DNA from 3 places in the Mesorhizobium calcicola genome. Region 1 is predicted to be linked to each of the others. Evidence: riboswitches for the same ligand, from Rfam matches in the RefSeq annotation. Region 1 holds a riboswitch; each other region holds the start of a gene.
What was found. Region 1 has a riboswitch for S-adenosylmethionine ahead of metX (homoserine O-acetyltransferase MetX). Riboswitches for the same ligand answer to the same signal wherever they lie in the genome.
Positions count from the first base shown of each region.

Region 2: another riboswitch for S-adenosylmethionine. It lies ahead of metX (homoserine O-acetyltransferase MetX); the one in region 1 lies ahead of metX (homoserine O-acetyltransferase MetX).
Region 3: another riboswitch for S-adenosylmethionine. It lies ahead of ACFSQT_RS04735 (O-succinylhomoserine sulfhydrylase); the one in region 1 lies ahead of metX (homoserine O-acetyltransferase MetX).

Region 1 is NZ_JBHUGY010000042.1:39,221-49,316, reverse strand. It holds partial or broken gene ACFSQT_RS27075 (DUF3320 domain-containing protein) at 6-335, shown strand; partial or broken gene ACFSQT_RS27070 (metallophosphoesterase family protein) at 720-959, shown strand; gene ACFSQT_RS27065 (DUF1330 domain-containing protein) at 1,381-1,668, shown strand; gene metW (methionine biosynthesis protein MetW) at 1,711-2,325, opposite strand; gene metX (homoserine O-acetyltransferase MetX) at 2,384-3,553, opposite strand; SAM riboswitch at 3,667-3,744, opposite strand; gene hisC (histidinol-phosphate transaminase) at 3,882-4,991, shown strand; gene ACFSQT_RS27045 (prephenate/arogenate dehydrogenase family protein) at 4,998-5,933, shown strand; gene ACFSQT_RS27040 (DUF2125 domain-containing protein) at 6,029-7,027, opposite strand; gene ACFSQT_RS27035 (gamma-glutamylcyclotransferase) at 7,161-7,682, shown strand; one part of gene ACFSQT_RS27030 (IS630 family transposase) at 7,826-8,162, shown strand; one part of gene ACFSQT_RS27030 (IS630 family transposase) at 8,162-8,769, shown strand; gene ACFSQT_RS27025 (aldo/keto reductase) at 8,850-9,797, shown strand; gene ACFSQT_RS27020 (LysE family translocator) at 9,889-10,096, shown strand, end outside.
Region 2 is NZ_JBHUGY010000018.1:163,217-173,312, reverse strand. It holds partial or broken gene ACFSQT_RS11155 (aldehyde dehydrogenase family protein) at 1-170, opposite strand, end outside; gene ACFSQT_RS11150 (hypothetical protein) at 106-330, opposite strand; gene ACFSQT_RS11145 (hypothetical protein) at 318-569, opposite strand; partial or broken gene ACFSQT_RS11140 (prephenate dehydrogenase/arogenate dehydrogenase family protein) at 887-1,396, opposite strand; gene hisC (histidinol-phosphate transaminase) at 1,403-2,512, opposite strand; SAM riboswitch at 2,650-2,727, shown strand; gene metX (homoserine O-acetyltransferase MetX) at 2,841-4,010, shown strand; gene metW (methionine biosynthesis protein MetW) at 4,069-4,683, shown strand; gene ACFSQT_RS11120 (DUF1330 domain-containing protein) at 4,726-5,013, opposite strand; gene ACFSQT_RS11115 (glycosyltransferase family 2 protein) at 5,422-6,357, shown strand; gene ACFSQT_RS11110 (DUF1194 domain-containing protein) at 6,379-7,182, opposite strand; gene ACFSQT_RS11105 (ABC transporter ATP-binding protein/permease) at 7,270-9,096, opposite strand; gene ACFSQT_RS11100 (class I SAM-dependent methyltransferase) at 9,230-10,018, opposite strand.
Region 3 is NZ_JBHUGY010000008.1:262,387-272,482, forward strand. It holds gene ACFSQT_RS04725 (ABC transporter substrate-binding protein) at 1-595, opposite strand, end outside; gene ACFSQT_RS04730 (2'-deoxycytidine 5'-triphosphate deaminase) at 695-1,789, opposite strand; SAM riboswitch at 1,945-2,022, shown strand; gene ACFSQT_RS04735 (O-succinylhomoserine sulfhydrylase) at 2,080-3,267, shown strand; gene ACFSQT_RS04740 (ceramide glucosyltransferase) at 3,282-4,433, opposite strand; gene apaG (Co2+/Mg2+ efflux protein ApaG) at 4,677-5,069, shown strand; partial or broken gene ACFSQT_RS04750 (IS630 family transposase) at 5,082-6,026, opposite strand; gene ACFSQT_RS04755 (alpha/beta fold hydrolase) at 6,289-7,119, shown strand; gene ACFSQT_RS04760 (Hsp33 family molecular chaperone) at 7,183-8,217, opposite strand; gene argF (ornithine carbamoyltransferase) at 8,296-9,207, opposite strand; gene ACFSQT_RS04770 (aspartate aminotransferase family protein) at 9,225-10,096, opposite strand, start outside.

The DNA.
Region 1 (10,096 bases):
GGGACATGGGACATAAGGTCGACCCCATAGACCCATTGCCAGCCGAAGAGTTTGCATCGATCGGCGAACCTGCAAGCTTGTCGATAAAATCAGAGCCAGAGCTTGTCGCCGCTCCCGTCGCGACGGTAGAGCACCCATCAGCATCTGGAGCAATTTTGCCTGCTGCCGCGAATTCGACGCATGATTCCATACCGACGGACGACCGTTATCGCCTCACAGACCTATCAGCATTCGCTACCAGCCCGGATCATTTTTACGACTTCGCCTACCGAGGCACTTTGCGGACCATGGTCGACGCAGTGATCGAACAGGAAGGCCCGCTGCGAGAAGACGTCCTTGCGCAGCGCATCGCACGGGCGCATGGCTGGCTCAGAACGGGCAACAAGATTCGGGAGCGGATCGACCTGCATCTGCGCGATTTTGATAGAACTGAAGAATCCAGCGGCAGCTTCCTATGGAAGAAGGGGACGGTGGTCGATCTGTTTGATTATCGCATGCCGTTTGACGCCTATGCCCGCCGGTCCATTGCCGACATTCCAATGGCCGAGCTAGCCGCTGTCGTCGTCGCGAACAAGACATTCTGGAACAGTCGGATCCCGCTCTCGACCTTGCACGTATGCTCGGCGTCGAGCGACTTGCGGCGATATCACGCTCCCGGCTGGATGAGGCCATCGATCGCGCCCGGCACTACCTGGCACAGACATAGTCTCGGAGACTCCATGTTTCGTTTCATCCACAGCTCCGATCTTCATATCGGCAAGCGGTTCGGCAACATGCCGGAGGATCTGCGCGGGCGGCTCCGTGAAGCGCGCCATAGCGCGATCAGCCGGCTGGCAGAACAGGCACGGGTCCATGGTGCATCCACCATATTGCTGGCCGGCGATACGTTCGACACCGAAACGCCTACACCAGCGATGTTGCGGCAGGCCCTTGCCGAGATGAGCCGGAGCGCGCCCTTGCCTTCCCGGTCATATAGCGTCAGCCATTCCCAGCGCAAAAAACACGCCTTCTGCAAGGTCTTTCGATCTTTCAGGACGGTCAAAATGGATCGGACTCCCCCTTCCATATCCCCCTGTATTGGCCATGACGCTACAGAAAACAGGCGTCCGTGTCACCAATCGGGATGCTGCTCAAAGCGGGTGAAATGACGAATTCCAGAAACTAGCGCTTCAACTGCAACACTATTGCCGCGCGCTATGCTTGCAAATCGCCTTTGCGACGACGCGTCTACAATCCGGATGCATGCCATTACGTCAGACGTAATCGCAACGTGGCCGGTGTTTGGGCAGATTGCCGTTGCGAGGCCGGCTGGTCGGCTTCGGTTCCGGAGGGAGTACAATCACGACCGCTTACGCCGTTGCCCATATGCGCCAAGTCCAGATGGGTCCGCAGATTGTCGAATATCTGCAGAAGATCGATGCCTCGCTGGAACCTTTCGGCGGCCGTTTTCTGGTCCATGGCGGCGATGTCGAGGTGATCGAAAACAAATGGCCGGGCCACCTGATCATCATCGAGTTTCCAGACAGACAGCAAGTGCGCGGATGGTACAACCCGGCCGGCTACCAGGCGATCCTGAGGTTGCGGACCGACAACTCGCAATCCGCTGTGATCTTCGTTGATGGCGTTGAGCATCCACATAGGGCCACAGATGTCCTTGGCCAGACGTGAAGTCGACAACGGCGCAGCGATTAAAGAGATACAGCAGCGAGATTATCGTCTCAGCAAGAATACTGCCTGCTGGCCGAAGAAATTCCAGAACCACCAGGGCATCGACAGGCCGATCTTCTGGCCATTGGCGTCGAGCGCCGTTGCCTTCTCAACGGTCGCACCGAGCTCGTCGCACAGGTTGACGAAGTCGCGGATGGTGCAGAAGTGGATGTTGGGCGTGTCGTACCAGGAATAGGGCAGGTCCTTGGTCACCGGCATGCGGCCGTTGAGGAACAGCGACATGCGCACCCGCCAATGGCCGAAATTGGGGAAGGACACGATAGCGCGGTTGCCGATCCTGAGAAGTTCGTCGAGCACCAGCTTCGGGTTGCGGGTAGCCTGCAAGGTCTGCGACAGGACGACGAAGTCAAAGCCCTTGTCGGGATAGAATTCGAGATCCTTGTCGGCATCGCCCTGGATGACCGAGAGGCCGCGTGCCACGCATTCATTGACGCCACGCTGCGACAGCTCAAGGCCGCGGCCGTCGACTTGTTTGGTGTCCTGCAGCAACTCGAGCAGCGAGCCGTCGCCCGAGCCGACGTCGAGCACGCGGGACTGGGGCGGGATGAGGTTGGCGACGACCTCGAGGTCGACGCGCTGGTCGCGGTTGACGCTCATGGCTTCGCCTCCTGCCTTGCGCATGATCCTGGACGGACAAGTCTGCAACTTTCCGGGCTCATGCGCTGAGCCCTCTCGCCCGTGCCGCGGAGCCGATAAAGCCATTGATGGCGGCAAACAGTTCCGGCTCGTCGAGCAGGAAGGCATCGTGGCCACGGTCGGTCTCGATCTCGACGAAGGATACGGATGCGCCGGCCGCGTTGAGCGCGTGCACGATCGAGCGGCTCTCTTCGGTCGGAAACAGCCAATCCGAGGTGAAGGACACCAGGCAGAAGCGGGTTTTGGTGCCGGCAAAGGCATCCGCCAGCCGCCCGCCATGATCGGCGGCGAGATCGAAATAGTCCATCGACCGCGTCATGTAGAGATAGGAGTTGGCGTCGAAGCGGTCGACGAAGGTCATGCCCTGGTGGCGCAGGTAGCTTTCGATCTGGAAGTCGGCGTCGAAGCCGAAGGTCAGCGCCTCGCGATCCTGCAGATTGCGGCCGAATTTCCGGTGCAGGGCGGCTTCCGACAGATAGGTGATGTGGGCCGCCATGCGCGCTACCGCCAACCCCTTTTCCGGGCGTTTGCCGTTTTCGAAATATTTGCCGCCGTGCCAGTCCGGATCGGCCATCACGGCTTGCCGGCCGACCTCATGGAAGGCGATGTTCTGCGAGGAATGGCGTGCGCCGGTGGCGATCGGCAGCGCCGAGAAGACGCGCTCCGGATAGCTCGACGCCCATTCCAGCACCTGCATGCCGCCCATCGAACCGCCGAGCACGCAGAACAGTTTTTCGATGCCGAAATGGTCGATCAGCATCTGCTGCGCGCGCACCATGTCGCGGATGGTGATGATCGGCAGGTCGAGCCCGTAGGGCTTGCCGGTGGCGGGATTGGTCGAGGCCGGGCCGGTGGAGCCCAGGCAGCCGCCGATCACGTTGGAGCAGATGACGAAGAAACGGTTGGTGTCGATGATCTTGCCGGGGCCGATCAGCACTTCCCACCAGCCCGGTTTGCCGGTCACCGGATTGGTGTTGGCGACGTGCTGGTCGCCGGTCAGCGCATGGCAGACGAGGATGGCGTTGGAGCGGGCGTCGTTCAACGTGCCATAGGTCTGATAAGCGATCTGGAATGGCGACAGCAGCGTGCCGGCATCAAGCTTGAGCGGCTTGTCGGGCCCAAAACGCAACACCGGGCTCGACGGCTTGTCAGCCTCGTTGTTGGTTCGTCCAGCGCGCAGAGCGGCCATTGCATCCATCTCACACTTTGAATCCGCGCACCGTGCCTGTCGAAAATCGATGCCGATGCGGTGTCCGGCCGGCGCGGACAACAAAAAACCGGCATTGCAGTCGCAAAGCCGGTTACAGGATGCAAACGGCCCTTTAGCAAGTTGTTTAACGTGGCTGCAAGCCGACCGGCCAAATCACCACGGAAGTTCGCACCTCTTCTAGGGCTGTGGCACGCTGGCGTCAACGGCCAGCCGCAGTCCAGAGGCTGCCACCTCTCGACATTGCGCGCCGTGGCTTGTATTTCCGCTGCGGCTTCCAGGCGGAAGCGTTCTCGACGGATTTTGCGACATGAGCCAGACACCGGACAAGGCACGTCCAACCCCGCGCGCGGGCATCATGGACATCGACGCCTATGTGCCGGGCAAGAGCACGGCGCCCGCCGGCGTCGCCAAGGTCTACAAGCTGTCGTCGAACGAGAATCCGCTCGGTCCGTCGCCGAAGGCGATCGAGGCCGCGCGGGAGATTGCCGGAAAGCTCGACGTCTATCCCGACGGCACCGCTAGGCGGCTGCGCGAAGCGATCGCCGAGGTGCATGGCCTCAACGCACAGAACATCATCTGCTCCAACGGCTCCGACGAAATTCTCGGCCTTTTGGCGCAGACCTATCTCGCGCCCGGCGACGAGGCGATTTTCACCGAACACGCCTTCATGGTCTACAAGATCTACATCCAGTCCGCCGGAGCCACCCCGGTCGCGGTCAAGGAGACCGACGAGCGTGCCGACGTCGATGCGATGCTGGCCGCCGTCACGCCGCGCACCAAGATCGTGTTCCTTGCCAATCCTAACAACCCGACCGGCACCTATGTACCGTTCCAGGAGGTGCGCCGCCTGCATGCCGGCCTGCCCAAAAATGTGCTTCTGGTGCTCGACGCGGCTTACGCCGAATATGTCCGCCGCAACGATTATGAAGCCGGCATCGAACTGGTTGGCGGTGCCGAGAACGTGGTGATGACCCGCACCTTCTCCAAGATCGGCCTGGGCGGGGCGCGGATCGGCTGGATGTACGCGCCGATGCATATCGTCGATGCCATCAACCGCGTGCGTGGTCCTTTCAACGTCAATGCCACGGCGATCGAGGCCGGCATCGCGGCGATCCGCGACCGCGATCACGTCCAACGCAGCGTGATGCATAACGAGACCTGGCTCACATGGCTGAGCGAGGAATTGAGCAAGCTTGGGCTGCGGGTGACGCCCAGCGTCGGCAATTTCATCCTGATCCATTTTCCCGACGACCAGAAACATTCGGCTGCTGCGGCGGACGATTATCTGACCGCGCGCGGCTATATCCTGCGGCGCGTTTCCGGCTACGGCTTTCCCAACGCGCTGCGCATGACCGTCGGCACCGAAGAGGCCAATCGCGGCGTTGTCGCCGCTCTCACGACATTCCTGAAAAGCTAGAACACCATGACATCACCGATGTTCGAAAAGATCGCGCTGGTCGGCATCGGCCTGATCGGCTCGTCGCTGGCCCGCGTCATCCGCCGCGAGGGCCTCGCCCGTCACGTCGCCATCTCGACCCGCAGTGCGGCGACGCTGGCACGGGCGGAAGAGCTTGGGCTCGGCTCCTCCTACACCACAGATGCGAAGGAAGCGGTCCGCGATGCCGATCTGGTCATCGTCTCGGTGCCGGTCGGCTCGTCCGGCGCGGTGGCCGAGGAAATCGCGCCGGCGCTGAAGCAGGGTGCGATCCTCACCGATGTCGGCTCGACCAAGGCATCTGTCATCGCGCAGATGCAGCCCTATGTGCCGGCCGGTGTCCATTTCATTCCCGGCCACCCACTGGCGGGTACGGAAAAATCGGGTCCCGATGCCGGTTTTGCCGATCTGTTCGACAATCGCTGGTGCATATTCACCCCGCTGCCGGAGACGGACCCCGAGGCGCTGGAGAGGCTTTCGGAATTCTGGCGCCGCTGCGGCGCCAACATCGACACAATGGACCCGCAGCATCACGACATGACGCTGGCCATCGTCTCGCACCTGCCGCACATCATCGCCTACAATATCGTCGGCACCGCCGACGACCTGCAGTCGGTGACCAAGTCCGAAGTGATCAAATATTCGGCCTCGGGTTTTCGCGATTTCACGCGTCTCGCCGCCTCGGATCCGACCATGTGGCGTGACGTCTGCCTGCACAACAAGGACGCCATCCTCGAAATGCTGGCGCGGTTCTCGGAAGATCTGGCGTCGCTGCAGCGGGCGATCCGCTGGGGCGACGGCGAAAAGCTCTTCGACCTGTTCACCCGCACCCGCGCGGTGCGCCGCTCGATCATCGAAGCCGGCCAGGACATCGACGTACCCGATTTCGGCCGTCAGGCGGTCGAGCATCCGGCGAAGAGCTAGCTGCCGCGATCCAGGCTAGGCTGGCTCGCCCTCATCGGCAGCGTCTCGGCGCGGTCCGTCGTCCCAAACCACTGCGCACTTTTGGGCGACATGCACTATTCAACCGGCTTGATCTTGCCCAGCGGGATGAAGCCGAGCGAGGCCTTGCCCTTGACCACCTTCAGCGGCATCGACGGTTCGTTGCCGAGCAGCGCCAAGCCGGCAAAGCCCTGTTCGATCTTGCTCTTTTGCTCGGGGATGGCGGCGCCGAGGATGGCCGCCACGGCTTTCGGGTCCTTCAGCCTGATCATCAGGTCGGCGTCGATCAGGCCTTCGGCATCGACCGACAGCGGCCCGGAAACGGTGATGCGCGCCGTCCCCGACGACAGGTCGAGGTTGTGGATCTCGATCGCCTGGCCGCGCAGGCTCTTCACCTGCGTGCCGATCAGTGCGACGCCGTTCTTCAGCGTCACGTCGCCGCTGGCATCGAGCGCCGGCAGCATGCGCCCGCCGATCGCGTCGGCATCGATCTCGAGATCGCTGAAGTTGCCGAGATAGTCGATATCCCCATCGTTCGGCTGCAATTGGCCATCCGCCTTGCCGGCGCTGAACAGTTCGACCGGATCGGTGTCGTCAGCCGGATCGGTCTGGCCGGACAGGCCCTCTGCCCGCAGTGAAATACGTCGTGGCAGCGGCCATGACAGGTTGACGTCGGCCTGCAGTTTGTCCCAGTCGATCCACAGCGGCACCATGCCCGGAACGGAGGTCCTGAGCGGACCGCGCAGATCGGCAACCGGCGACAGGGGCTGGGTGACCTGGGCGACGGCATTGAAGCTGCCGGCCGAGGCGGCGATGTTCTTGGCGTCGTCCTGGTAGGCGAGGTTGTCGCAGGAGACAGCAAAGCTCAGGGGATAGCCGCTGACCTGGAGATTGGCGCAGCCGGCCTCGACGCCATTCTTGTTGAGCGTGGCAACCGCCTTGTCCGCTTCGCTCTTGACCCGGTCAGCCAGATAGAACCAGCCGCCGCTATAGACGGCGAACAGCACGACGACGAACGCCACAAGCCACAACAGGCCGCGTCGGCGTTTCGGTTGGCGTTCGTCACTTGACGTCATGCTTTGGCTCTCGTTAACGCGTGGGAGTTGTAGGCGGACTGGCGATTCCGACAACAATAGGTAGACAGAGGCGGACGGAAAAACACCGATTCCGGTGCGGTGTTGCCACTCTTTTGCGATCAGGCACGGCGATATGGGCGATTTTTGGGTGTTTGGCTACGGTTCGCTGATCTGGCGGCCGGGTTTCGCGCATGTCGAAACGCAACGTGCCCACCTGCACGGCTACCGGCGCTCGCTGTGCGTCTATTCCTTCGTGCATCGCGGCACGCGTGAACGACCGGGGCTGGTGCTCGGCCTCGATCGTGGCGGCTCCTGCGTCGGTCTGGCGTTCCGCGTCCCCGGCGAATTGCGCGACGAGGTCATTGCCTATCTGCGTGAGCGTGAGCTGGTCACCAACGTCTATCTCGAACGCACGCTCAAGGTACGCCTCGACGGCGGCGGCACGGTCGAAGCGGTGGCCTACATCGTCGACCGCCAGCATGAGCAATATGCCGGCGCGCTCGCCGCCGCGGATGCGGCGGCCGTGGTGCGCGGCGCGGTCGGCCAGTCCGGCAACAATGAGGACTATGTGGTCAGCACGCTGCAGCACCTCGAGGCGCTGGGGATAAGCGATCATTGGCTGGAGGATGTCGCCAGGCGGATCGCGCCTTTGTGAAGCGCTGGCTCTGCGGAAAAGGGCGGCGAGGCCTTTGACCTCGACAGGGCGAGACCTAGAGCACGTCCCGCGATCAATGAATCGATTGTGATGTGACGTCGGGCTTCGCGGGTGATTCAACATCCACTTTGATGAGGTGGATGATGGGAAGAGCACTGAGCGACGATCTTCGATCGCGGGTCTTGAAGGCTTCGGACGCGGGCATGTCTGCCCGGCAGGCGGCGGCGCGGTTCGGCGTCGGCATATCGAGTGCAATCCGGTGGATCGCACGGGCGAAGATCGGCGAGCGGACGCCGCGGCCGCAAGGCCGTCGACGCGCGTCCAGCCTCGATGCGCATAAAGCCTTCATCGTGGGGTTGATCGATGAGCGCAAGGACATCACGCTGAACGAGATGGTAGAGCGGCTGGCGGTCGAGCGATCGGCTCGGATCAGTCGCAGCGCCTTAAGCGCCTGGCTTGGCCGGCACGGCTGGACGTTCAAAAAAAGTCCGCACATGCACTGGAGCAGGATCGTCCCGACATCCTGAAGCGCCGTCGTGCGTGGTTCGACGGCCAACTCGACCTCGATCCGGCAAAGCTGGTGTTCATCGATGAAACTGGACTATCGACCAAGATGGCCCGGCTGCGGGGCCGTGCGCCATGCGGTGAGCGTTGCCGGGCGGGCGTGCCGCACGGCCATTGGAAAACCACCACCTTCACCGGCGCACTGCGGCTGACGGGCATGACCGCCCCGTTCGTCTATGACGGCGCCATGAACGGCAACGTATTCCTGGCCTATGTCGAGCAGGTGCTGGTCCCGACCCTGTCGGAGGGCGACATCGTCGTGATGGACAACCTTCCCGCCCACAAGGCCGCCGGCGTTCGCGATGCAATCGAGACGACCGGCGCGAGGCTCATGTTCCTGCCGCCCTACAGCCCCGACTTCAATCCGATCGAAAACGCCTTCTCAAAACTCAAGGCTCTTATGCGGGCCAAAGCCGAGAGGACAATCACAGCCCTGTGGACCGCCGTCGGATCGCTCGTCGACCTCTTCACCCCAGCCGAATGCCAGAACTACTTCAAGGCCGCAGGTTATGACCCAGATTAAACCGGACGTGCTCTAGGTTAGGCTTCGCAGCTCAGCCAGCGGGTGGTATTCGCCCGTCCCAATGATCCCGGAGATACGCCTTGCAGAAACGCCGTCTCGGTCGTACCGACCTTTCCATCGCGCCGCTGGTTCTGGGCGGCAATGTCTTCGGCTGGACCGCCGACGAAAAAACTTCGTTCGATCTGCTCGACCGCTTCGTCGGGGCCGGCCTCAACGCTGTCGATACAGCGGACGTTTATTCGCGCTGGGTGCCCGGCCACAAGGGCGGCGAATCGGAAACCATCATCGGCAAATGGATGAAGGACCGTGGCAATCGCGATCATGTCGTGGTGGTCACCAAGGTCGGTTCGGATATGGGGCAAGGCCACAAGGACCTGTCGGCCGCGCATATCGAAAAGGCTGTCGACGCGTCGTTGCGGCGGCTGCAAACCGATGTCATCGACCTCTATCTGTCGCACTGGCCGGATCCGACCACGCCCTATGAGGAAACCCTTGGCGCTTACGAGAAGCTGCTCGCCAAGGGCAAGATCCGCTATGCCGGCTGCTCGAACCTCGACGCCGGCCAGTTGCGCGCGGCCCTCGATGTGGCGAGCCTGCGCAGCCTGCCGCGCTACGAGGTGCTGCAGCCGGAATACAATCTCTACGATCGCTCGTCCTTCGACGGGCCGTTGCGCGATCTGTGCGTGGCCGAGGATATCGGCGTCATCACCTATTTCAGCCTGGCCAAGGGCTTCCTTAGCGGCAAGTACCGCAGTGAGGCCGATCTTGGTCAAAGCCCGCGTGGCGGCGGGGTGAAAGACTACCTCAATGCGCGCGGCATGCGCATCCTTGCGGCACTCGACGCGGTGTCGGCCAGGCATTCGGCCAAGCAGGCGGAAGTGGCGCTTGCCTGGGCGATCGCGCGGCCAGGCGTCACCGCACCGATCGCCAGCGCCACCAAGCCGAGCCAGATGGACAGCCTGATCAAGGCGGTGTCGCTGAAACTGACCGCCGACGACATGGCCGAGCTCGACAAAGCGAGCGGCTGAAACCTCCGGCGGCCGCTCTACGCACGAACGTCCAAGACCGCCCCCTTGCCTCGCCCTACCGTTTTTCGCACGGGACAAGGCAGAGGATGAGATGACTGAGCCGCTTCTTTCGCAGCCGGACCTGTGGCGCCAGATGCTCGCGCTGGTGCTTGCCGCCACCGTCGTCATGGGCAGCCCCGGGCCGGCAACGATAAGCGTCACCGCCGTCGGAGCTGCCTTCGGCCTGCGTGGTTCATTGCGGTACGCCTGGGGGATCGTTCTGGGCACGATCGCCGTGCTGCTGGTGGTGGCCACCGGGA
Region 2 (10,096 bases), on a different contig from region 1:
TCCCCGATCAGCACCGGCGCCAGGCTCTGCGGCGCATCCGTACCGAAACGCTTTACCGCACGTGCAAAAATCGCCTCGCAGGCCAGCGCCGTCAGCGGCGTCTTCTCAGACGGCTTCCACCCCACCGCGTCGCCGCAGACCAGCGCAAGTGCGGCGTTCCACGACCACACCGCGACCGGGAAGTTGAAGGCGGAAATGACAGCCGACGACGCCGAGCGGATGCCAGGTTTCCATCATGCGATGGCCTGGGCGCTCGGTGGCGATGGTCAGGCCGTACAATTGCCTGGAAAGACCGACGGCGAAATCACAGATGTCGATCATCTCCTGCACTTCGCCAGTCCCTCGGACGGGATCTTGCCGACCTCGATCGAGACCAGCCGGCCAAGCTCGGCCTTGTGCGTGCGCAGTTCCTCGCCGAGCAACCGCACCAGTTCGCCGCGCCGCGGGGCCAGGCACCATCCGCCATGCCTGGAAACGCCTTGTGGGCGGCATCGATGGTCTTGGCCGCGTCGGCCCGGCGAGATCGTCTTCAGTGCCGCGATCTGCTCCCCCGTCACCGGGCTGCGCAACGATCAGGTCGCCGCCTACAAGCGCGTCCTTGGCCACACCCAGTTTCGCCAGAAAGCTCGGCCGTTTCCTTCGCTATCGTCATTTTTTGTCCCTTTCAGATTCCGTCGCCCTCATAGGGCACAGGGGTCAAGCCTTTGCGTCATGTCGCCCCGCGTGCCGAACGGCACTTCAGGCGCTGTCATGGCGTGGCATTACTCGTTTCAGGGGAAAATCGCCACCCCGGCATGGTCCAAGCCGAGCGCAGACCGTTGAACCAGACCGCAATTCGGTCATTTCGCCGTGCGGGCAGGTCCCCGTACGGCACCGTCTTCATCAGGCAGCGGCGCCAGAATTCCGAAAGCCTCTCCAGCGCCTCGGGGTCCGTCTCCGGCAGCGGGGTGAATATGCACCAGCGATTGTCGAACAGATCGGCAAAACCGGCATCGGGACCCGATTTTTCCGTACCCGCCAGTGGGTGGCCGGGAATGAAATGGACACCGGCCGGCACATAGGGCTGCATCTGCGCGATGACAGATGCCTTGGTCGAGCCGACATCGGTGAGGATCGCACCCTGCTTCAGCGCCGGCGCGATTTCCTCGGCCACCGCGCCGGACGAGCCGACCGGCACCGAGACGATGACCAGATCGGCATCGCGGACCGCTTCCTTCGCATCTGTGGTGTAGGAGGAGCCGAGCCCAAGCTCTTCCGCCCGTGCCAGCGTCGCCGCACTGCGGGTCGAGATGGCGACGTGACGGGCGAGGCCCTCGCGGCGGATGACGCGGGCCAGCGACGAGCCGATCAGGCCGATGCCGACCAGCGCGATCTTTTCGAACATCGGTGATGTCATGGTGTTCTAGCTTTTCAGGAATGTCGTGAGAGCGGCGACAACGCCGCGATTGGCCTCTTCGGTGCCGACGGTCATGCGCAGCGCGTTGGGAAAGCCGTAGCCGGAAACGCGCCGCAGGATATAGCCGCGCGCGGTCAGATAATCGTCCGCCGCAGCAGCCGAATGTTTCTGGTCGTCGGGAAAATGGATCAGGATGAAATTGCCGACGCTGGGCGTCACCCGCAGCCCAAGCTTGCTCAATTCCTCGCTCAGCCATGTGAGCCAGGTCTCGTTATGCATCACGCTGCGTTGGACGTGATCGCGGTCGCGGATCGCCGCGATGCCGGCCTCGATCGCCGTGGCATTGACGTTGAAAGGACCACGCACGCGGTTGATGGCATCGACGATATGCATCGGCGCGTACATCCAGCCGATCCGCGCCCCGCCCAGGCCGATCTTGGAGAAGGTGCGGGTCATCACCACGTTCTCGGCACCGCCAACCAGTTCGATGCCGGCTTCATAATCGTTGCGGCGGACATATTCGGCGTAAGCCGCGTCGAGCACCAGAAGCACATTTTTGGGCAGGCCGGCATGCAGGCGGCGCACCTCCTGGAACGGTACATAGGTGCCGGTCGGGTTGTTAGGATTGGCAAGGAACACGATCTTGGTGCGCGGCGTGACGGCGGCCAGCATCGCATCGACGTCGGCACGCTCGTCGGTCTCCTTGACCGCGACCGGGGTGGCTCCGGCGGACTGGATGTAGATCTTGTAGACCATGAAGGCGTGTTCGGTGAAAATCGCCTCGTCGCCGGGCGCGAGATAGGTCTGCGCCAAAAGGCCGAGAATTTCGTCGGAGCCGTTGGAGCAGATGATGTTCTGTGCGTTGAGGCCATGCACCTCGGCGATCGCTTCGCGCAGCCGCCTAGCGGTGCCGTCGGGATAGACGTCGAGCTTTCCGGCAATCTCCCGCGCGGCCTCGATCGCCTTCGGCGACGGACCGAGCGGATTCTCGTTCGACGACAGCTTGTAGACCTTGGCGACGCCGGCGGGCGCCGTGCTCTTGCCCGGCACATAGGCGTCGATGTCCATGATGCCCGCGCGCGGGGTTGGACGTGCCTTGTCCGGTGTCTGGCTCATGTCGCAAAATCCGTCGAGAACGCTTCCGCCTGGAAGCCGCAGCGGAAATACAAGCCACGGCGCGCAATGTCGAGAGGTGGCAGCCTCTGGACTGCGGCTGGCCGTTGACGCCAGCGTGCCACAGCCCTAGAAGAGGTGCGAACTTCCGTGGTGATTTGGCCGGTCGGCTTGCAGCCACGTTAAACAACTTGCTAAAGGGCCGTTTGCATCCTGTAACCGGCTTTGCGACTGCAATGCCGGTTTTTTGTTGTCCGCGCCGGCCGGACACCGCATCGGCATCGATTTTCGACAGGCACGGTGCGCGGATTCAAAGTGTGAGATGGATGCAATGGCCGCTCTGCGCGCTGGACGAACCAACAACGAGGCTGACAAGCCGTCGAGCCCGGTGTTGCGTTTTGGGCCCGACAAGCCGCTCAAGCTTGATGCCGGCACGCTGCTGTCGCCATTCCAGATCGCTTATCAGACCTATGGCACGTTGAACGACGCCCGCTCCAACGCCATCCTCGTCTGCCATGCGCTGACCGGCGACCAGCACGTCGCCAACACCAATCCGGTGACCGGCAAACCGGGCTGGTGGGAAGTGCTGATCGGCCCCGGCAAGATCATCGACACCAACCGTTTCTTCGTCATCTGCTCCAACGTGATCGGCGGCTGCCTGGGCTCCACCGGCCCGGCCTCGACCAATCCCGCCACCGGCAAGCCCTACGGGCTCGACCTGCCGATCATCACCATCCGCGACATGGTGCGCGCGCAGCAGATGCTGATCGACCATTTCGGCATCGAAAAACTGTTCTGCGTGCTCGGCGGTTCGATGGGCGGCATGCAGGTGCTGGAATGGGCGTCGAGCTATCCGGAGCGCGTCTTCTCGGCGCTGCCGATCGCCACCGGCGCACGCCATTCCTCGCAGAACATCGCCTTCCATGAGGTCGGCCGGCAAGCCGTGATGGCCGATCCGGACTGGCACGGCGGCAAATATTTCGAAAACGGCAAACGCCCGGAAAAGGGGTTGGCGGTAGCGCGCATGGCGGCCCACATCACCTATCTGTCGGAAGCCGCCCTGCACCGGAAATTCGGCCGCAATCTGCAGGATCGCGAGGCGCTGACCTTCGGCTTCGACGCCGACTTCCAGATCGAAAGCTACCTGCGCCACCAGGGCATGACCTTCGTCGACCGCTTCGACGCCAACTCCTATCTCTACATGACGCGGTCGATGGACTATTTCGATCTCGCCGCCGATCATGGCGGGCGGCTGGCGGATGCCTTTGCCGGCACCAAAACCCGCTTCTGCCTGGTGTCCTTCACCTCGGATTGGCTGTTTCCGACCGAAGAGAGCCGCTCGATCGTGCACGCGCTCAACGCGGCCGGCGCATCCGTATCCTTCGTCGAGATCGAGACCGACCGTGGCCACGATGCCTTCCTGCTCGACGAGCCGGAACTGTTTGCCGCCATCAATGGCTTTATCGGCTCCGCGGCACGGGCGAGAGGGCTCAGCGCATGAGCCCGGAAAGTTGCAGACTTGTCCGTCCAGGATCATGCGCAAGGCAGGAGGCGAAGCCATGAGCGTCAACCGCGACCAGCGCGTCGACCTCGAGGTCGTCGCCAACCTCATCCCGCCCCAGTCCCGCGTGCTCGACGTCGGCTCGGGCGACGGCTCGCTGCTCGAGTTGCTGCAGGACACCAAACAAGTCGACGGCCGCGGCCTTGAGCTGTCGCAGCGTGGCGTCAATGAATGCGTGGCACGCGGCCTCTCGGTCATCCAGGGCGATGCCGACAAGGATCTCGAATTCTATCCCGACAAGGGCTTTGACTTCGTCGTCCTGTCGCAGACCTTGCAGGCTACCCGCAACCCGAAGCTGGTGCTCGACGAACTTCTCAGGATCGGCAACCGCGCTATCGTGTCCTTCCCCAATTTCGGCCATTGGCGGGTGCGCATGTCGCTGTTCCTCAACGGCCGCATGCCGGTGACCAAGGACCTGCCCTATTCCTGGTACGACACGCCCAACATCCACTTCTGCACCATCCGCGACTTCGTCAACCTGTGCGACGAGCTCGGTGCGACCGTTGAGAAGGCAACGGCGCTCGACGCCAATGGCCAGAAGATCGGCCTGTCGATGCCCTGGTGGTTCTGGAATTTCTTCGGCCAGCAGGCAGTATTCTTGCTGAGACGATAATCTCGCTGCTGTATCTCTTTAATCGCTGCGCCGTTGTCGACTTCACGTCTGGCCAAGGACATCTGTGGCCCTATGTGGATGCTCAACGCCATCAACGAAGATCACAGCGGATTGCGAGTTGTCGGTCCGCAACCTCAGGATCGCCTGGTAGCCGGCCGGGTTGTACCATCCGCGCACTTGCTGTCTGTCTGGAAACTCGATGATGATCAGGTGGCCCGGCCATTTGTTTTCGATCACCTCGACATCGCCGCCATGGACCAGAAAACGGCCGCCGAAAGGTTCCAGCGAGGCATCGATCTTCTGCAGATATTCGACAATCTGCGGACCCATCTGGACTTGGCGCATATGGGCAACGGCGTAAGCGGTCGTGATTGTACTCCCTCCGGAACCGAAGCCGACCAGCCGGCCTCGCAACGGCAATCTGCCCAAACACCGGCCACGTTGCGATTACGTCTGACGTAATGGCATGCATCCGGATTGTAGACGCGTCGTCGCAAAGGCGATTTGCAAGCATAGCGCGCGGCAATAGTGTTGCAGTTGAAGCGCTAGTTTCTGGAATTCGTCATTTCACCCGCTTTGAGCAGCATCCCGATTGGTGACACGGACGCCTGTTTTCTGTAGCGTCATGGCCAATACAGGGGGATATGGAAGGGGGAGTCCGATCCATTTTGACCGTCCTGAAAGATCGAAAGACCTTGCAGAAGGCGTGTTTTTTGCGCTGGGAATGGCTGACGCTATATGACCGGGAAGACAGAGCAGGCTCCTCTCATTACGGTGATCACGCCGACCCACAACAGGCGGGAAGCGGTATTGCGCGCTGTGGAAAGTGTCCTTTCCCAGAGTATGTCGAGGTTTGAGCATATTGTCGTCGACGATGGCTCGACTGATGGGACCGCGGCGGCGCTGGCCGGCATTCGCGATCCGCGACTGATCTATGTCGGCGCGAAATGGCGAGGCGCCAATGCCGCCAGGAATGCGGGCATCGAACGCGCGCGGGCGCCCGTCGTGACATTCCTCGATTCCGATGACGTCTATCTGCCGCACAGGCTTGAACGGACCCTGACCTGGTTCGATGCCGATCCGGCGCTCGAAGTGCTGATCAGCTCCTATGTCTCGCTGAAGGGCGGACGCGCCACCAATTGCATCAATCGCGATGCATTCCTTAACCCGGGCACGCTGGAGCGAACGCTGGTCGCGGAGACGATCTTGATCGCGGGATCGGCGATAACAGCCCGCCGCGAGGCCCTGCTGGCCATCGGCGGCTACGACAGCGATATCGCCCGGATGCAGGATCGGGAATTGCTGCTGCGCCTTGCCCGGCGCTTCGGCGCGCAACTGTCCCAGAACATCGACTGGACCAAGCACAATTCGGAGAATTCGATTTCGCGACGCCGCCGCGGCTATGTCGAAGCCTATGCGAACCTGATGAGCAAACACCCGAATATTGCGCGCTCGTACCCGCATATTCCGCCCTACATGATCACGCGGCAGATCATTTCCGATATTCTGAAATGTCGGATACCGGAAGCCTTCTCGGGCTACATGGCCAACCGCTCGTCGAAGGACCTCGGCTATTCGCTGCCCGAACTGATCAATGGCTATGTCTATGGCCGGCGCTGGCGCCGCGACCTCCACGATGAGTTTCGGCAGAAGTTCGGCGCCCGTCCGGCCTGAGGCCTGTCGTAACAGCAGAGCTCATCGGTCGAGTTCCGGAAAATATGGATCCGAAAAAAACCGCCTGTCCCGCTCGCCCTGCAGGCAGTCGATAGGCGTGGCAGCATCGACGGGGACGACCCTGGCCTTGTCCTGAACGCCGCTCACTTCTAGGATCAGCTTGCGCCGTATTGCCGTCGAAAATTCAGCGGCCGCGTAGATCGGCAGCACGAAGGAACCAGGCCCTCCGGTCACGCACTGTGCATAATACCGGTCGAGATGGCTGAAAGTCGGCGACGGGTTGATCAGGATCGGCAGGCCGTTGATGACGATGCCTTTCGCGGTTGCCGCATCACGCGTCGCGGTGACCGGCGGCCCGATATTGTTCGGACCATCGCCTGATATATCGATGACACTGCGCTCACCCTCGAAAGAAGTGCGATCGAAAAGCTCGGTGCCGAAAGCCAGCGCACCGGAAATCGAGGTGCCGCGGAAGCTGCGAAACGGGCGGGCCGCGACCTTGTCGGCAAAGCTGTTGGCGCTCTCGGCGCTGTCGATGATTTGCCAGTCGATGACCCCGTCATCGCGCACCGTGCCGGCCCATTCGAAATACGCGAGCGCGATGCGGCCCGTCTTGCCGGCGCGGACAGCCTGGATGAAATCGGGATGCCGCAGCGCCTCGACATAGCCGGCGCGCTGCAAGGCGAACTCCTTCTCGTCCATCGACAGCGAAATGTCGACCGCCAGCACCAGCCCGACGTCCACCGCCAGCGCATCCGGCGGCGACGCTATGGGAGTTGCCTGGGCACAGGCAAGACAGGCAAGCAAGCGCAAAGCATCAAGCATGGCCGACGCCAGGGTTGTTTCTTCGGGAAATCTTCCTTCGCGATCACGGCAAAATAAAGCTTGGAGCCTGCAACCCGGGAAAACAGCCTATTTCCGGCGGCGGGCGGCAGTTGGCGGCGGGTCGATCGCGCCGGCCCTGACGCGAACGGGTTTCAGCGCCGGTGCATCGGCATCCTTGACGATCGTCAAGGCGCGCGGAAAGAACTGGTTGTTGTGCAGTCCGCGTCCGATGTTGAGGATCGCGGTCCCGGGCAAGCGCTTCTCCAGCATTGACAGCACGCGCCGCAGCGAAGGTCCGTCGAACGCGTCCATGGCTTCGTCGATGATCACCCACTTCGGCTGCCGCAAGGCGAGCCTGGCGAAGGCCAGCGAACGCTGTTCGTCATCGCCCAGCTCATGCTCCCAGCGCGCGCTGCGATCGAGTGAGGATGACAGTCGTCCAAGCCCGACTTCGGCAAGCACCGCTGAAATGTCGGCGTCACTCGCCGGCGCCGGTCCGTTCGGATGATCGAGGACCTCGCGCAACGTACCGGCCGGGAAATACGGGACGCGCGGCACGAATATGGGGGTTTCTCCCGCCGGCAGGCCAATCCGTCCGCGCCCCCATGGCCACAGGCCGGCTATGGCGCGGAAGAACAACGTCTTGCCGGCGCCCGGGTCGCCGGTGATCATGACGCGCTCGCCGGGGCGGATTTCGACATGCTGATCGGCGAGCCTGGTGCAGCCCTCCGGCGAGGCCACTTCGAGCTTCTCGAAAGTCAGGCTGCCATTGGCATTGTCGCCGAAGGCAATGCGCCTTTCCGTGTCGTGCAGCACATCGGTTTCATCGAGCGCGATGCGGAAGTCGGCGACGCGCATCAGCGTGGCGCGCCAATCGGCAATGCTGCCGATGTTGTTGATGAACCAGCGCAAGGAAGAGTGCACCTGGTTGAAGGCGCCGACCGCCATCATCAGCCCGCCAAAGCTGATATCGCCTGAGAAATAGACCGGCGAGGCGACCAGGATGGGTGCCACCACGGTGATCCAGCCATAGGTGTCGGTCACCCAGGACAGGTTGATCTGGGCGGTGTAGATGCGCCGCATGGCCCCCAGCACCGTGCCGAGGTCGAGTCCCAGCCGTCGCCTGGCGTCGGCCTCGCCATGGTACAGCGCAATGGCATCGACATTCTCGTTGACGCGCACCATCGAGGAGCGCAGCTCCGCTTCCCGCGTATAGCGGTCGCTGTTGAGGCGGATCAGCGGCCGGCCGACCAGCCAGCTCAGCCAGGAGGCGGTGCCGGCATAAAGGATGGCGGCCCAGACCATGTAGCCCGGTATGGCCAGAGAGGTGCCGCCGATATGAAACACGAAGCCCGAAGACAGCTCCCACAGCACACCGACGAAGGACACGAGCAGGATGCATGACTGCAGCAACCCGACGCCGAGATCGGTCGACAGGTCGGACAGATGCGCGGCATCCTGCTGCATGCGCTGGTCAGGATTGACACCGATGGCGCCGGCATTGGCCAGACGGAAGGCGCGCGCTGGTCGCATCCATTGGTCGATCAGATCCGCCGTCAACGCTTCGCGCAGCTTCAGCCTGATCATCTGGTTGAGCCAGGTCTGGCCGATATTGAGCACCAGAAGCCCGCCGGCGATTGCCGCAAAGACGAGAAGCTGGTGCAGGAAGGCCGCCATGTCGCGGCGCGCAAGCGCATCGTAGAAAGGCTGGTTCCAGCGGTTGAGCAGGACCTGGCCGATCGACGTAGCAATGATGACGGCCATGATGCCAACCGATGTCCAGAGCAGCCAGCCGCGAACCGGCGACCCCGCCAGCGCCTGCCTGATCGTTGCCACCTGATCGCGCAGGCTGCTGGCTTCGACCGCCACGGTGATGGGCTGAACGGCGGCGACATTGTCCAGTTGATCAGCCATGGCTGGGGTCCTTGCGTTCAGTAGCGGCGCTGAAACCGGATGGAGAGACTTGAAGGCACCCATCGTTCAAATGAGCTGCCAGCCCACTGGCGACAGATAGGGTGGGAAACGACCCCGGACGTTCTCGCAGCGATCACGAAGCCGTCACCCGCGCAGCCGATGGCTTGGCATCCCCGACCTCGTTCCGACGGCCGAGCCGCGTGGCGCCGTGCGGCGACAGCACCGGTACGAAGACGCGGCGCGAGGCGCGCTGGGCGACCGGCACGCCTTGATAGAGCCGTTTCTGCGCCTCGACGACGATGACTCCGGAAAAGATCGGCCACAGCCGCCGGCCGGCGCGTTCCAGCACATTGTGGAAGCGCATCATGAAGCGGCGTCGCGATGGCGGGAAGAACAGCGCGTCGGACCAGGAGGCGGGCGTGAAATTCGCCTCGCGCAGCAGTTCCGTGAGCTGGCCGCGCGAGAACGGCCGGCCATTGCCGAACGGTGTATGCTCGAAGCGCGCCCAGACGCCGCGCCGGTTGGGCACGACGATGACGACGCGCCCCGCCGGCGACAGCACACGCCAGATCTCGTTCAGCGTTTCGCGCGGGTTTTCGACGTGCTCGAGCGAATGGACGAGCAGCATGCGGTCGATGCAGGAATCGACCAGCGGCAGTTCCTCGTCGAAGACCAGTGCCGTCGCCGTCGGCCCCATCGCCGGCCACACCACGGCGCCCTGCGTTGCCGGCATGAAGGCGAAGACCCGCTCGGCGTCCGCGCCGAAGCGCTCCAGCCACGGCAAGGTGTAGCCGAGGCCGACCAGCCGCTCGTTGGGCACGGCTGCCCAGATTGACGACAACGCCATGGTGATCGAGCGCTCGGCGAACCGGCCGAGCGTTGTCGAATAGAAGGAGCGAAGATCGACGATGTCGGAATGCATGCGAGGGATGTAGCTGTGATATCGGCGGGTTTCAACAAAAGGCCTCGTGAGCCCGCCATTCCAGGAATGACATCGTCA
Region 3 (10,096 bases), on a different contig from region 1:
TTGCCTTCTTCAACCAGTCCACCAGCACGAATTTGTCGGAGATGACGGCATCGAGCCGCCCGTTCGTCAAGTCGGTGATCGCCTCTTCCTGGGTCGGGTAGAGTTTTGCCTCCGCGCCCGCCTTGCCATAGACATTCTGGGCATAGTCGGCCTGCGTGGTCGAAGCCTGGGCGCCGACCGTCTTGCCGGCAAGGGCCGCCGGTTCGGTCGAGGCGAGATCGGTATCCTTCGGCGCCACCAGCGCCAGCGGTGTCGTATAGTATTTGTTGGTGAAGGAGACCTGCTTCTTGCGCTCCTCGGTGATGCTCATCGAGGCGATGATGGCATCGAATTTCTTGGCCTGCAGGGCGGGAATGATGCCATCCCAGTCCTGGGTGACGATCTCGCACTCGACCTTCATCTGCGCGCACAGCGCGTTAGCGATATCGATGTCGAAGCCGACAACCTTGCCGTCGGAGGTGATGGTGTTGAACGGCGGATAGGCACCCTCGGTGCCGATCTTCAGTTTCTCCGCTGCCTGCGCCGAAAAAGAGCCGGCCGCCATCGCCAGCATGGCAGCGCCTGCTGCCGAGATGATCCATTTCGAAATCTGCATTTCTTGGTTCCCCTTGAACGCCGCCAGCTTGAACGGCCAGCAAGGCAGCCAAGCATGGCGAGCCAGCGCAGGCAAGTATATTGCCCGACGGGAATGGGTTCAGCGCGCGGCGCGGAAATGCTTGGACAGCTTCAGGCCCTGCGCCTGGTAGTTGGAGCCGAGATCGGTGCCGTAGAGCGCCTGCGGCCGTTTCAGCATATGCTCGTAGACCAGCCGGCCGACGATCTGGCCATGGTCGAGGATGAACGGCACTTCGTGGCTGCGCACTTCGAGCACTGCCCGGCTGCCGGTGCCACCGGACGCAGAGTGGCCGAAGCCCGGATCGAAGAAGCCGGCATAGTGGACGCGGAATTCGCCGACCAGCGGATCGAACGGCGTCATCTCGGCGGCGTAGAGCGGTGGCACATGCACCGCCTCCTGGCTGACGAGGATGTAGAACTCGTCAGGATCGAGCACCAGTTCGCCAGCACCGCTCTTGTGGATCGGCTCCCAGAAGTCGACCACCTCCTGTGCGGCGCGCTTGTCGACATCGACGAGACCGGTGTGATGCTTGCCGCGATAGCCGACCAGCCCGCTTTGATCGCCGTTGAGGTCGATCGACAGGGCGATGCCGCCGCCGGAAATGTTCGGTGGCTCGGTGGCGACCAGCATCTCGGCGCGATGCAGGTCATGCAGCTCGGCTTCCGAGAGCAGCGCATTGCCGGTGCGAAAGCGGATCTGCGACAGGCGCGAACCGGTGCGCGCGACGATCGGAAAGGTGCGCGGGCTGACCTCGAGATAAAGCGGGCCGTGATAGCCGGCGGCGATCTTGTCGAACTCGTGGCCACGGTCGGTCATGACGCGGGTGAAGATGTCGAGCCGCCCGGTCGAGCTCTTCGGATTGGCCGAGGCCGAAATGGCCGCCGGCAGTGCCAGGCTTTCAAGCAAGGGCACGATATAGACGCAGCCGGTCTCCAGCACCGCGCCGTCGGCAAGATTGATCTCGTGCAGTTGCAGCCGGTCGAGCTTTTCCGAAACCTTGTGGTTGGGACCCGGCAGGAACGAGGCCCGCACCCGCCAGGCTTTGTCGCCGAGCCTGAGATCCAGGCTCGCCGGCTGGATCTGGTCGGCATCGAGCGCGCGGGTCGACTTCAGCGCGCCGGACTGGAACAGCGCCGAAATGTCCTGATCGGGAAGAATGCCTGTTTGCCGCAAGGCTCCACTCCTAGGCCAGGCGATTCTTGGGCCAGGCGATTTTCCTGTCGCAGGTTCTTGCCGCAAAACCGTGGAACACTTTTGCGGAAACCTGCCTGGTACAAACCTCTTAATCAAGCCGGCAATTGACGCAAGCGTGGCGCGGGTCTAAAGGGTCGTTATCCCGTGGTGATTTGGCCGGTCGGCTTGCAGCCACGTTAAACAAGTCGCTAAAGGACCGTCGGGCCGCAAGGCCGTATGGACCGGTTGCGACTTTCGCGGCCGGTTTTTTTGTGTCTGGAACAAAAGCGATGAGCACCAAGAAGCGCAACTGGAAGCCTCAAACAGCACTCGTCCATAGCGGAACCCTGCGTTCCGGTTTCGGCGAAACCTCCGAGGCGATGTATCTCACCCAGGGCTATGTCTACGAAACGGCGCAGGCGGCCGAAGCCCGCTTCAAGGGCGAGGAGCCGGGCTTCATCTATTCGCGCTACGCCAATCCGACCGTCGACATGTTCGAAAAGCGCATGTGCGCGCTCGAAGGCGCCGAGGATGCGCGTGCCACGGCGTCCGGCATGGCGGCGGTGACGGCCGCGCTTTTGTGCAGCGCCAAGGCCGGCGACCATATCGTGGCGGCGCGTGCGCTGTTCGGTTCCTGCCGCTGGGTGGTCGAGACGCTGGCGCCGAGATACGGCATCGAAGCGACGCTGGTCGACGGCACCGACATCGCCAACTGGGAAAAGGCCGTCAAGCCGAACACCAAACTGTTCTTCCTGGAAAGCCCGACCAACCCGACGCTGGAAGTGGTCGACATCGCCGCGGTCGCCGCGCTTGCCAATTCGATCGGCGCGCGGCTGATCGTCGACAATGTCTTCGCAACGCCCCTGCAGCAGAAGCCCTTGCAGCTCGGCGCACATATAGTCGTCTACTCGGCGACCAAGCACATTGACGGCCAGGGCCGCTGTCTCGGCGGCGTCATCCTGTCGGACAAGAAGTGGATCGACGAGAACCTGCATGACTATTTCCGCCACACCGGCCCGAGTCTCTCGCCGTTCAATGCCTGGACGCTGCTGAAGGGCCTGGAGACGCTGCCGCTGCGCGTGCGCCAGCAGACGGAAAGCGCCGGCAAGATCGCGGATTTCCTGGCCGAGCGGCCCGAAATCGCCCGCGTCATCTATCCCGGTCGCGCCGATCACCCGCAGGCGGCCATCGTCAAGAAGCAAATGTCGGGCGGCTCGACGCTGATCTGCCTGGACGTCAAGGGCGGCAAGCAGGCGGCCTTCGCCTTGCAGAACGCCCTCGACATCGTGCTGATCTCCAACAATCTCGGCGATGCCAAGAGCCTGATCACCCATCCGGCGACGACGACGCACAAGAACCTGAGCGACGAGGCCCGCGCCGAACTCGGCATCGGGCCGGGCACGCTCAGACTGTCGGTCGGCCTGGAAGATACCGATGATCTTCTGGAGGACATCGAACAGGCGCTGAAGGCCAGATAAGCGGCCTTTGGCTTTCAGGCGCCGGACGGTGTCTCTTCCAGTTCGGCCGCCTTGGTGCCGATGGTCATCGCGTTGCCGCGCCAGTCGACGGCGCCGCCGAGCCAGCCGCGCGCCCACATCGCCGGCAGGATCATGTCGCGCACCATGATCGCCGCGACCATGCGCGGCGACAGGTACCAGCCCTTGGACCAGGCCAAAGCGCACTCCGGAAGGTAGAAGGCCGCCAGCACGGCAATGGCGGTTGCCCAGAGGCTGACGCCGGAAGCTGCCGCGGCAACCAGCGCAAGCGCCAGCGGCACCACCGCGCCAGTCAGGATTTCGGGTGCGAAGAACAGCGGGAAGGTGACGCGGCGCAGGCGCGCCCAACGGGCCTGACGCAACCAGATCTGATCAAACGTGCGCCGGCCGAGCGGCTGCTCGAACGGCGCGGCGACGAGATTGACGCGCAGGCCAAGGCCATTGACCAACTTGGTCGCGGCAGCGTCCTCGGCGATCTCGGCGGCCAGCGCGCGGATACCGCCGCCGGCTTCGAGCATCGGCTTGTTCCAGAGCATGCTCTTGCCCTGGGCAAAGCCAAGGCCAAGCGCCTCGCCGGCATACTGCCAGCGCGCCTGCAGCGTGTTGAGGAAAGCGCATTCGACTTCAGCCCAGAAGCCGGCCGGCCGCGAGCCGATCGGCGTCGAGCAGACAAGGCCGGTATTTGGCCGCCATGCCGCCATCAGGTGCTGGACGTAGTCTCCCGGCATCAACACGTTGGAATCGGCCAGGATAACCCAGTCGTGGCGCGCGGTTTCCCAGCCCTTGACGCAATTGTTGAGCTTCGGATTGGCGCTGATGCGGTCGTCGCCTATCAACAGTCGAGCCGGCACCTTGGGGAAACGGGCGATGGCGGCGCGGATCAGCCTGATCACCGGATCGTCGGCATGGGCGACGCAGAAGATCAGTTCGTAGCGCGGCCAGTCGAGCGAGAAGGCACGCTCCAGCGTCTCGTGCGTAAACGGCTCGACGCCACGCGACGGCACGACGATCGACACCGGCTGTGGCTTGCCGGCCGGCGGCGCGATAGTGCGGCGCCGCTTCAGACGCGAAGCGGCGAGCAGGATGCTGGCGAGGTTTGAGAGAATGAGAGCAGTCGAAAGCGTGGCGGTTATGAGAGTGAGTTCCATCGAGATCCGGTCACTCCAGAAAAACCGGTCCGCCAGAACAATCTGGCTGGCATGACGACCGATTTCAACAGTTCGGCAGAGCGCCCGAGTCGCGCGGCACTGGTGGCGCACACCATCATTGTCATGTGTCACTTAAATGACATTCTTTGCCGGCACCTGCCTTTAAGGCCGCAATGACGGACGCGCACCGTTGACCGGCCCGAGAGGAGCGCCGAAAGTCACCGGATCGTTTTGGAGCCGCATATGTATCGCGCCGTCACGCGCAACATCGAAGTGCAGGTCAGGCCGTTTTATCTGGAGGACCGCTCGGATCCATCGGAGAACCGCTATGTCTGGGGCTATCAGATAACCATCGACAACCAGTCGGATGAATTCGTGCAGCTGTTGTCGCGCTATTGGCACATAACCGACGGCACCGGCCGGGTCGAGGAAGTGCGTGGCCCCGGCGTCGTCGGCGATCAACCCGAGCTCAATCCCGGCGACAGTTACCAGTACACCTCCGGCTGCCCGCTCTCGACGCCGTCGGGCATCATGGTCGGCCACTACACGATGCGCAACAAGCGGGGCGAGACGTTCAACGTCGCCATCCCCGCCTTCTCGCTCGATCTGCCGGGCACGCGGCGGACGGTGAACTAGAGCACGTCCGGTTTAATCTGGGTCATAACCTGCGGCCTTGAAGTAGTTCTGGCATTCGGCTGGGGTGAAGAGGTCGACGAGCGATCCGACGGCGGTCCACAGGGCTGTGATTGTCCTCTCGGCTTTGGCCCGCATAAGAGCCTTGAGTTTTGAGAAGGCGTTTTCGATCGGATTGAAGTCGGGGCTGTAGGGCGGCAGGAACATGAGCCTCGCGCCGGTCGTCTCGATTGCATCGCGAACGCCGGCGGCCTTGTGGGCGGGAAGGTTGTCCATCACGACGATGTCGCCCTCCGACAGGGTCGGGACCAGCACCTGCTCGACATAAGGCCAGGAATACGTTGCCGTTCATGGCGCCGTCATAGACGAACGGGGCGGTCATGCCCGTCAGCCGCAGTGCGCCGGTGAAGGTGGTGGTTTTCCAATGGCCGTGCGGCACGCCCGCCCGGCAACGCTCACCGCATGGCGCACGGCCCCGCAGCCGGGCCATCTTGGTCGATAGTCCAGTTTCATCGATGAACACCAGCTTTGCCGGATCGAGGTCGAGTTGGCCGTCGAACCACGCACGACGGCGCTTCAGGATGTCGGGACGATCCTGCTCCAGTGCATGTGCGGACTTTTTTTGAACGTCCAGCCGTGCCGGCCAAGCCAGGCGCTTAAGGCGCTGCGACTGATCCGAGCCGATCGCTCGACCGCCAGCCGCTCTACCATCTCGTTCAGCGTGATGTCCTTGCGCTCATCGATCAACCCCACGATGAAGGCTTTATGCGCATCGAGGCTGGACGCGCGTCGACGGCCTTGCGGCCGCGGCGTCCGCTCGCCGATCTTCGCCCGTGCGATCCACCGGATTGCACTCGATATGCCGACGCCGAACCGCGCCGCCGCCTGCCGGGCAGACATGCCCGCGTCCGAAGCCTTCAAGACCCGCGATCGAAGATCGTCGCTCAGTGCTCTTCCCATCATCCACCTCATCAAAGTGGATGTTGAATCACCCGCGAAGCCCGACGTCACATCACAATCGATTCATTGATCGCGGGACGTGCTCTAGTGGCCACCTGCGCCTTGGCGCTGGCACACCGGCAGGTTACATTCGCCGCCTCTGCCCCAACTGCATCAATCCCGACTGGCGCGAGTTGCAGCAGGATCGGCACTTCCGTCAACGCAACGCCCAATGCCACGCGACGCCGTGCGAGCGTTGCGCCAAGCGCCAGGCAGCGGCTCGATGCACAATATTGAAACGGGGCTGTTTCTGGGCCGGTTGCCGTTCGCGAAAGTTGGACGAGGACTGGAAAGTCTTCTCATCATCAACGGCGGTCAGGGGTTCATGATGAAACCCGAGCCGTCCAGACTGGAAAAGGATGCCGGACGGCTCATCCGTATCCTTCCATCCGGCACGAGCTTTGTGCTGATTGGCTACGATCCCGCTCCAAAAGCCGATCTTTCGCTTGAGGGCATGTCCAGAGACATCGCGGAGATCATCGGCGCCAACTTCAAAAAGCCGGCGGGCTTGATGGGTATTTCTTATGGCGGCGTTGTCGCAACGCAGGTGGCCGCGCGATATCCAGACTTAGTAGGCAAGCTGATCCTGCTGGCGAGCGCACATGGCTTTTCGGCTGATGGAAAAAAGCTGCTCACCAAACAGATCCAACTCGCAAAGGCCGAACAATTTCACGCCTTGTTGGAGGAATTCACGACGGTATTTCGGCGGCCGTGGCTGAACCTTCTTTTGCGTTTTCGACTGAGGTTCGAAGAACGCAGATTGATTGCGCGGATGGGAGCGCCGAGTACGATCGTCCGCTATCTCGAAGCAATGCTCGACAACGATGTGACAAAAGAAGGCCTTCGCGACATCTCGGCGAGGACTTTGATCCTCGGCGGCGAGAGGGACCAGTTCTTCGGCGGCGGAATGATGGAAGCCACCGCGCGTGCGATCAGGGGAGCGAAGCTCACGGTGCTCCGGGAAGAAACCCATATGGCGCCAGTCGAACGAGCGTCAGATGTCTCAAACACCTCCAAGAATTCATTTGACGCTGAGATCGGTGCGGCGCCTTAAGAAGCCTCTCCCCCGGCCGGGGAGAGGATAGGTTGCGAAGCGGCGCCGTTTGAGGAAGCGACCCTACTGGGCCGCCGCGAACTCCGCCGGATCGAAGTCATACTGCTTCGAGCAGAATTCGCAGGCAACGTGGATGCCGCCGTCCTCGGTGCTGTCCTTGATCTCCTGCGCCGAGAAGCCCTCGAGGATGCCGCGGATCTTGTCCCCGGAGCACGAGCACTGGTCGGCGACGGGAACACCGCCGAAGACGCGCACCCCATGCTCGTGGAACAGCCTGTAGAGCAGCCGCTCGGCGCCGATCGTCGGGTCGATCAGTTCGGTCGGCTCGATGGTGCCGAGCAATGCCAGCAGCTCCTGCCAGGAATTGTCGGCCGGATCGTGGATCTCCTCGCGCGGATCGCCATCGCCGCCCGGCAGGTCCGGCACGCGCATGCGCTCGGGCGACTGCGGCAGGAACTGCGCCAGTATGCCGCCGGCACGCCACTGCTCGCGCGCGCCGCCGACGCCGGGCGTCAGCAGCTTGGCCACCGAGAGCCTGATATCGGTCGGGATCTGCTCCGACTGGCGGAAATAGGTGCGGGCCGCGTCTTCCAGCGTTTCGCCATCGAGCTGGACGATGCCCTGGTAACGCTGCGTGTGAGCGCCCTGGTCGATGGTCAGCGCCAGCACGCCGCTGCCGAGCAGCGTCTGCTGGGACGATTCGCCTGCCGCGACCAGCGCCTCCAGCCGGTCGGCGTCGAAGCGCGCATAGGCGCGCAGCGCCGAAGGCGTGGAAAAATCCGCCACCAGCATGTCGACCGGCCCATCGGTGCGGGTCTGCAGGATGAACTTGCCCTCGAATTTGAGCGAGGTGCCGAGCAGCACCGTCAGCACGCAGGCCTCCGCCAGCAGGCGGGCGACCGGCTCGGGATAGTCGTGGCGGCTGAGGATGGCGTCGAGCATCGGCCCGAGCTGAACGGTGCGGCCGCGCACATCGAGCGGACCGACCTCGAAAGGCACGACGTGATCGTCACCGGCGTAGCCGAATTCGCCGAGTTTGGGGTGATGTTCAGTCACTTGATAGGTTTCCAACATGACAAAGCTCCAGGGCGCGGCCATGCCGCCCTCTCGGGAGCATGCCTCGAAACGCGCTTGATTTGCGTGATGCGGCGCAAATAGGCATCACACCCCCTCAGATCAAGCTCCCAGACACCAGGCGAGCACGGCCTTCTGGGCATGGAGCCGGTTCTCGGCCTCGTCGAAGACCACCGAATGCGGCCCGTCGATGACCTCGTCGGTCACTTCCTCGCCGCGATGCGCCGGCAGGCAGTGCATGAACAATGCGTCCGGCTTTGCCTGGGCCATGAGCTTCGCGTTGACCTGATAAGGCGAGAACACGTTGTGGCCGCGGGCGCGATGTTCCTGGCCCATCGACACCCAGCAATCGGTGACGACGCAGTCGGCCTGATCGACGGCTTCCTCGGGCGAGCGGGTGAAGCGCAGCTTGCCGCCATGCGCCTGCGACCAGTCGATATGCTTCTGCGCCGGCTCGCTGCCTTCGGGCACGGCGACGTTGAGGTTGAAGCGGAACCGCGCCGAAGCCTCGAGCAGCGAATGCAGCACATTGTTGCCGTCGCCGGTCCAGGCGATGGTCTTGCCGGCGACCGGACCGCGATGCTCCTCGAAGGTCATGATATCGGCCATCAGCTGGCAGGGATGGGTGTCATCGGTCAGGCCGTTGATGACCGGAACGGTGGCGTTCTCCGTCAGTTCCAGCAGGCGCTCATGCGAGGTGGTGCGGATCATGATCGCGTCGACGTAGCGCGACAGCACCTTGGCTGTATCGGCAATGGTCTCGGAACGGCCGAGCTGCATCTCGGTGCCAGTCAGCATGATGGTCTCGCCACCAAGCTGACGCATGCCGACGTCGAAGGACACGCGCGTGCGCGTCGACGGCTTGTCGAAGATCATCGCCAGCACCTTGCCTTCGAGCGGCCTGGTCCGCTCGCCGGCCTTGAGGCGAGCCTTTCGCACCACCGCATCGTCAAGCATGAAGCGCAGATCGCCTTCGGAAACGGCGGAAAGATCGGTGAAATGGCGAACTGACATCAGCAATGGTTCCGGGATTACTTCGCGGCGGCGGAGGCGATCGCCTCCGCCAGGCCCTTGGCGCCGGCGTGGATGCGGTTGAGCGCTTCGTGGATCTCGGCATCGGTGACGGTGAGCGGCGGCAACAGGCGAATGACGTTGTCGCCGGCCGGAACCGCCAGCAGGTGCTGGTCGCGCAATGCCATGTTCACCTTGGTGTTGGGCATGGCGCATTTGAGGCCGAGCATCAGCCCGGTGCCCCTGATGTCCTCGATGACCTCGGGAAACTCGTCGGCGACCGCCGCCAGCCCCTGCTTCATCAGCAGCGCCTTGCGCCGGACATCATCGAGGAAGCCGTCTTCCAGCACCACGTCGAGCACAGCGTTGCCAACCGCCATCGCCAGCGGGTTGCCGCCGAAAGTGGTGCCATGCACGCCGGAGGTCATGCCAATGGCCGCTTCGTCCGTGGCAAGGCAGGCGCCCATCGGGAAGCCGCCGCCAATGCCCTTGGCGATCGCCATGATATCGGGGGTGACGCCGGACCATTCATGCGCGAACAGCTTGCCGGTTCGGCCGATGCCGCACTGGACCTCGTCGTAGATTAGGAGCAGGCCGTGCTGTTCGCACAACTGCCTGAGCCGCTTCAGCGATTGCGTCGGCACCGGGCGAATACCGCCCTCGCCCTGTACCGGTTCGATCAGGATCGCGGCGGTCTCCGGCGTGATCGCCTTTTCGGCCGCATCGATGTCGTCGAAGCCGACCTGGTCGAAACCCTCGACCTTGGGTCCAAACCCTTCAAGGTACTTGTATTGACCGCCCGCAGCGATGGTCGCCAGCGTGCGGCCATGGAAGGCACCTTCGAAGGTGATGACACGGAAGCGTTCGGGATGTCCCTTGACGAAATGGTAGC